Linked DNA regions of Pseudosulfitobacter pseudonitzschiae. The protein of the gene in region 2 binds, or shares a complex with, the protein of the main gene of each other region. Links are inferred from orthologs where the notes say so. Each region holds a gene or a part of one and is shown on either strand. Other genes may lie near its edges.

What was found. Proteins that work in one complex are often made in the same cells at the same time.
Region 1: the proteins of SULPSESMR1_RS09675 (region 2) and uvrB are in contact, whole or in part, in a crystal structure (PDB 7EGT), measured with the Thermus thermophilus proteins. The link is inferred for Pseudosulfitobacter pseudonitzschiae from one-to-one orthologs. Residues at the interface, in WP_096412145.1 of Thermus thermophilus: His654, Arg656, Phe657, Gln666, Asp668, Glu669, Lys680, Arg681, Leu682, Ser683, Lys685, Tyr686, Ala687; in WP_096411307.1 of Thermus thermophilus: Glu23, Leu25, Arg26, Asp27, Gly28, Glu29, Arg30, Phe31, Arg55, Glu326, Asp327, Phe328, Glu379, Ser382, Gln383, His398, Gly400, Arg401.

The regions. Positions count from the first base shown.
Region 1 is NZ_CP022415.1:125,753-128,791, reverse strand. Bases 38-2,995 are described here. They hold uvrB (excinuclease ABC subunit UvrB), read left to right. Parts: upstream 38-394; coding sequence 395-2,596; downstream 2,597-2,995. Other genes in these bases: SULPSESMR1_RS00575 (hemerythrin domain-containing protein), read right to left, coding at 2,603-2,995; SULPSESMR1_RS00585 (S1C family serine protease), read right to left, coding at 38-193. Also shown: more of SULPSESMR1_RS00585, read right to left, coding at 1-37; more of SULPSESMR1_RS00575, read right to left, coding at 2,996-3,039. UniProt on the Escherichia coli protein: The UvrABC repair system catalyzes the recognition and processing of DNA lesions. A damage recognition complex composed of 2 UvrA and 2 UvrB subunits scans DNA for abnormalities.
Region 2 is NZ_CP022415.1:1,999,145-2,002,323, reverse strand. The notes cover bases 61-3,158. They hold SULPSESMR1_RS09675 (ATP-dependent helicase), read left to right. Parts: upstream 61-452; coding sequence 453-2,864; downstream 2,865-3,158. Other genes in these bases: SULPSESMR1_RS09680 (hypothetical protein), read right to left, coding at 61-218. Also shown: more of SULPSESMR1_RS09680, read right to left, coding at 1-60. UniProt on the Escherichia coli protein: A helicase with DNA-dependent ATPase activity. Unwinds DNA duplexes with 3'-5' polarity. Translocates on single-stranded DNA with 3'-5' polarity. Initiates unwinding more efficiently from a nicked substrate than double-stranded DNA.

The sequences.
Region 1 (3,039 bases), 1.9 Mb from region 2 along the record:
TGATGGCGTACCAGCCGTTTTGCGACAGATAGACAGTGGTGTCGCGGTCGGACCAGCGGGCACGCACATCGTCCGCCGCCAGCGCCAGCGTCGGACGCAACGACAGCACTACGGCGCAATAGCCATCGGGGATCTGGGACAAAGCACTGGTGGCCAGTGAAAGGAGGGCAAGGGTAAGCGAAATCAGGCGCATAACAAACATCCGGTAAAAACTACTGAAAAGATTAACGCGGCGTGGCGCGCTTTTCTATCTTTACGCTTTACGTGCTTGTAAATTATTCTCACGCTGCAGTTGTCCTCACTCTGCTGCTGACAATTTCTGACAGCAATGCCCCGCCACCCCCTTGCGCCCGTCGCGAAACGGGCCAAGTTGGGAGGTGAAAGCGAGATTGCCATGCCCTACGCCCACTCCGACTCGTCTGCGCCGGTGTTGTCGAACCCTGCGCCCGACGTAAAAAACCGCCCCAAGCTTGAGGGCGGAAAACGCTTTACATTGCACACAGAGTTCGAGGCCGCAGGCGACCAACCCACAGCCATTGCCGAACTGACCCAAGGTGTTCTGGCAGGCGAACAAAATCAGGTTTTGTTGGGGGCCACAGGAACAGGTAAGACTTTCACGATGGCCCGCGTGATCGAAGAAACCCAGCGCCCTGCCATCATTCTGGCACCGAACAAAACGCTGGCGGCGCAGCTTTATGGCGAGTTCAAAGGCTTTTTCCCCGATAACGCAGTCGAATATTTCGTCAGCTACTATGACTACTACCAGCCCGAGGCCTATGTGGCGCGGTCGGACACCTATATCGAGAAAGAAAGCCAGATCAACGAACAGATCGACCGTATGCGCCACTCGGCCACGCGGGCGCTGCTGGAACGTGACGATGTGATTATCGTGGCGTCGGTGTCGTGCATCTATGGCATCGGCTCGGTCGAGACCTATGGCGCGATGACGCAAGACCTGAAAGTCGGGCAGATGTACGACCAGCGTCAAGTAATCGCCGATCTGGTGGCCCAGCAATACAAGCGCAACGATCAAGCGTTCTTTCGGGGTGCCTTCCGCGTGCGCGGCGATGCGCTGGAGATTTTTCCCGCCCACCTTGACGACCGCGCATGGCGATTGTCGTTTTTTGGCGAAGAACTGGAGAGCATCACCGAGTTTGACCCGCTGACTGGCGAAAAGACCGACAAAATGGATCATATCCGGGTCTATGCGAACAGCCACTACGTGACGCCGAAACCGGCGATGAGCCAAGCGATCATCGGCATCAAGAAAGAGCTGCGGATGCGGCTGGACCAGTTGGTGGGCGACGGCAAGCTGCTGGAGGCGCAGCGGCTGGAACAGCGCACCAACTTTGATCTGGAAATGCTGGAAGCCACGGGCGTGTGCAACGGTATCGAAAACTATTCGCGCTATCTGACTGGCCGCGCCCCCGGGGAGCCGCCCCCCACCCTGTTCGAATTCATCCCCGACAATGCCATCGTCTTTGCCGATGAAAGCCACGTCAGCGTGCCGCAGATCGGCGGCATGTATAAGGGTGACTTCAGACGCAAGATGACTTTGGCGGAACATGGTTTCCGCCTGCCCTCGTGCATGGACAACCGCCCGCTGAAGTTCGAGGAATGGGACGCCATGCGCCCGCAATCGGTCTTTGTCAGCGCCACGCCCGCCGCGTGGGAGATCGAGCAAACCGGCGGCGTGTTCACCGAACAGGTGATCCGCCCCACCGGTCTGGTCGATCCGATGATCGAAATTCGCCCCGTCGAGATGCAGGTCGACGATCTGCTGGACGAAGTGCGCAAGGTGGCCGCCAATGGTATGCGCACGCTGTGCACCACGCTGACCAAACGCATGGCCGAAGACCTGACCGAATACATGCACGAACAGGGCATCCGCGTGCGCTATATGCACAGCGACATCGACACCATCGAACGGATCGAGATTCTGCGCGATCTACGACTGGGCGCCTTCGACGTACTGATCGGGATCAACCTGCTGCGCGAAGGTCTGGATATTCCCGAATGCGGGCTGGTGGCCATTCTGGACGCCGACAAAGAGGGCTTTTTGCGGTCCGAAACGTCACTGGTGCAAACCATCGGACGGGCTGCGCGGAACGCTGACGGGCGGGTCATCATGTATGCCGACCGCATCACCGGCAGCATGGAACGCGCGATGGGCGAAACCGAACGCCGCCGCAACAAGCAGCTTGCCTATAACAAGGAACACGGGATTACGCCTGCGACAGTCAAAAAGAACGTCGAGGATATTCTGGCCGGTCTCTACAAAGGAGACACCGACCAAAGCCGTGTGACAGCCAAGATCGACAAAGGTCTGGTGGGCGGAAACTTGCAGACGGTTCTGGAAGGGCTGCGCACCGACATGCGCAAGGCCGCAGAAAACCTTGAGTTCGAAGAGGCCGCACGACTGCGCGACGAAGTCAAACGGCTGGAAGCTGTCGATCTGGTCGTGGCCGACGACCCGATGGCGCGGCAATATGCTGTGGAAAAGGCGGTAGGCGACGCGCAAAAGGCCTCGGGCCGTAGCACCGGAGGCCGTGGCGGCATGCGCGGCGGAAAATCACGGTACGGAGGTAAGCGGTAGGACAGCCTACCCCTGAAAACCCGTTTCCAGCACGACCGGCACCACGATGTCTTCCTCATCGGTCAAGTGGCGTTCCAGCAGCGTGCCGAAATCGGTCAGCGTGTCGCGGAACGTACCGATCTCTCCGCCTTTAAGCACCGCATTGGCGCCATTGGCCATGCCATGCAGCAGCCCGTCCATTGCCAAATGGTCGCTTTCCAACAGATCAAAGGCCCGCTCGATCCGACCGTCCAACTGGACCAGTTGCGGAAAATAATGGGCGTCTTCGATATGGTGGTGGCCGTGCAGTTCATTCAGCAGCGACCCTGCATAATGTGACAGACGCGGGGCGTAATCCTTGAACCCGATGTTACGATCCATAAGCTGTTCGGCGTCTTGGTTCAGCAACCCGATCAGCTGGCGGAACATCATATGCCGCTGCATCCAGAACTGGATCATCTGGT
Region 2 (3,179 bases):
TTCACCTCGCGGGCCTGATCGGCGGGCAAAAGCTCCGAGGGGCGTCGCATGGTTAAGTCTTCCAGCCGCAGGCCCGTGATCTGTTCATGCAGGGTATTGTTGGCCAGCAGCACAAATTCGTCATGGTCGGCGTCATCGCGCCGTTCCGCCACGAACATCGGCAGATCGAATTCATCCAGAATGTTGCGCAGTTCTTTTGCATCGGTCGTGAACAGCATGGCGGCTCTCTCGGGGTTGAACAGAGGCAATCAGGCGCGACTGGCTGAAAGCGTAGGGTCGCAATGGTTAAGATTTGGTTACCGATGGTTAACAACCCGCAAAAGACACTCGAATTCAGACCAAACCGCCAGATTCCCGCGCCATCGGCCCCGCGTTCATAAATTCGCAAACCGAATCGGAACATTTTGGGAACATGGCTTTTCTTAATGTGCGTTCCGATTTATGTAGGGGGGATGAGCAATTTCGATGAAATGGACGCCTTCGAGGGCGCTTCGCTGTCCGCACGCGCGATGGCCGCGCGCCCGCAACCCTATCTGGACGGTCTGAATCCGGCCCAACGTGCCGCAGTTGAACAGATGGACGGCCCCGTGCTGATGCTGGCGGGGGCAGGCACCGGCAAGACCCGCGCGCTGACCGCGCGAATCGTGCATCTGCTGATGATGGGTCGTGCGCGCCCTAACGAAGTGCTGGCGGTGACCTTTACCAACAAGGCCGCGCGCGAGATGAAGAACCGCGTGGGCCAGATGCTGGGCCAGCAGATCGAGGGGATGCCCTGGCTGGGCACCTTCCACGCGATCTGCGTCAAGCTGTTGCGGCGGCATGCGGAACTGGTGGGGTTGAAGTCGAACTTTACGATTCTGGACAGAGATGACCAGCTGCGCTTGCTGAAACAACTGGTCAGCGCGTCGGGCATCGACGACAAACGCTGGCCCGCGCGGCAACTGGCCGGTGTCATCGATGCGTGGAAAAACCGCGCTCTGACACCCGACAAGATTCCGGCAGCGGATGCGGGGGCCTATAACCACAAAGGCGTAGAGCTTTATGCCCAATACCAGCGTCGCCTGATCGACCTGAACGCCACCGATTTCGGTGATCTGCTGTTGCACATGGTCACGATCTTTCAAAAGCACCCCGACGTGTTGGAGCAATACCAGCGTTGGTTCCGCTACATCCTTGTGGACGAATACCAAGATACCAACGTCGCCCAATACCTGTGGCTGCGGCTGCTGGCAGGTGGGCACAAAAACATCTGTTGCGTGGGTGACGACGACCAGTCGATCTATGGCTGGCGCGGCGCCGAGGTGGGCAATATCCTGCGGTTCGAAAAGGATTTTCCGGGCGCGCATGTTGTCCGGCTGGAACAGAACTACCGCTCGACCCCGCATATTCTGGCCGCCGCTTCCGGCGTGATCGCAGGTAATGCGAACCGTCTGGGCAAGGAATTGTGGACGGAAGAGACCGAAGGCGAACTGGTCCGTCTGATCGGCCATTGGGACGGCGAGGAAGAGGCCCGCTGGATCGGTGAAGAGATCGAGGCCGCACAGCGCGGCACACGCGGTTTGCGGGCGATGAACCTCGACGAAATGGCCATCCTCGTGCGCGCCTCGCACCAGATGCGTGCCTTCGAGGATCGGTTCCTGACCATCGGTCTGCCCTACCGCGTCATCGGCGGCCCGCGTTTCTACGAGCGTTTGGAGATCCGCGACGCGATGGCCTATTTCCGCATCGTGGTGTCCAACGACAACGACCTCGCGTTCGAGCGGATCGTGAACACCCCCAAGCGCGGACTGGGCGACAAGGCACAGCAGACCATCCAGATCACCGCGCGCGCCAACGGCGTCAACCTGGTCGAAGGGGCGCGGCTGGCGGTCGAGCAGGGGTTGATCAAGGGCAAGGGCGGGACCGAGCTCCGCAAGCTGGTCGAGGGGATCGACCGTTGGTCTGCCATGATGCGCGCCAGTGGCACCCGGATCATGGACGACGACGACAGCGTGGTGGACACGGAAACCGACACGCCGCCCGACTACAACCATATCGAACTGGCCGAAATCATCCTCGACGACAGCGGCTATACCGCCCACTGGCAGAACGACAAGACGCCCGAAGCGGCGGGGCGTCTGGAAAACCTCAAGGAACTGATCAACCAGCTGCACAACTTCGAGAACCTTCAGGGGTTTCTGGAACACGTCAGCCTGATCATGGACAACGAACAAGAGGGCGAGGGCGCCAAGGTCAGCATAATGACCCTGCACGCGGCCAAAGGTCTTGAATTCCCGATGGTCTTTCTGCCGGGTTGGGAGGACGGTCTGTTCCCCTCGCAACGCTCGATGGACGAAAGCGGGGTCAAGGGACTGGAGGAAGAGCGCCGCCTTGCCTATGTCGGCATCACCCGTGCCGAAGAAGTCTGCACAATTTCCTTCGTGTCCAACCGGTTCGTCTTTGGGCAATGGCAATCGGCGCTGCCGTCACGGTTCATCGACGAATTGCCATCGGATCACGTGGACGTTCTGACCCCGCCGGGCCTGCACGGTGGCAACTACGGCGCTGCCGGTATGGCGGGTGTCAAATCCCGTCTGCACGAGGCCGCAGCCGAGGCGAACGTCTATAATTCGCCCGGATGGCGGCGGTTGCAGGCGCGCAGCCAGGACCGGTCGGTCAGCCAGCCACGCGAAACCCGCAACACCACAATCGACGCCAGTGCGGTCAGCAGCTTTACCGTGGGCGAACGGGTATTCCATCAAAAGTTCGGCTATGGCGCGGTGGTGGGGATCGAGGGCGACAAGCTGGAGATCGACTTTGAAAAGGCGGGAACCAAGAAGGTCGTGTCGAAATTCATCACCGGCACGGACGACATTCCGTTTTGATCCCTGCCTGCGGGCGCGTCTGAAATGATCGCCCGCAACCGCCTTTGCGCTTGCTGTGCGCAGGCCGCCCGCCTAGTCTGAACATCCAAGGTGCCGCCCACGGGCGGAGAATTGGGAAGCCGGTGAAATGCCGGCGCTGCCCCCGCAACGGTGAGGGTGGGATGTGATTGGCAATACCACTGGGGAATACCCTTCGGGAAGGTGTCAGTCGCGGGCCGCAAGGCCACCCGCCCCAAGCCCGGAAACCAGCCTTGGATGTACGTGAATCGCGGGTGGCGATGGAAGCGGCTGTGTACGGGCGCGTCCCCGTGCTGC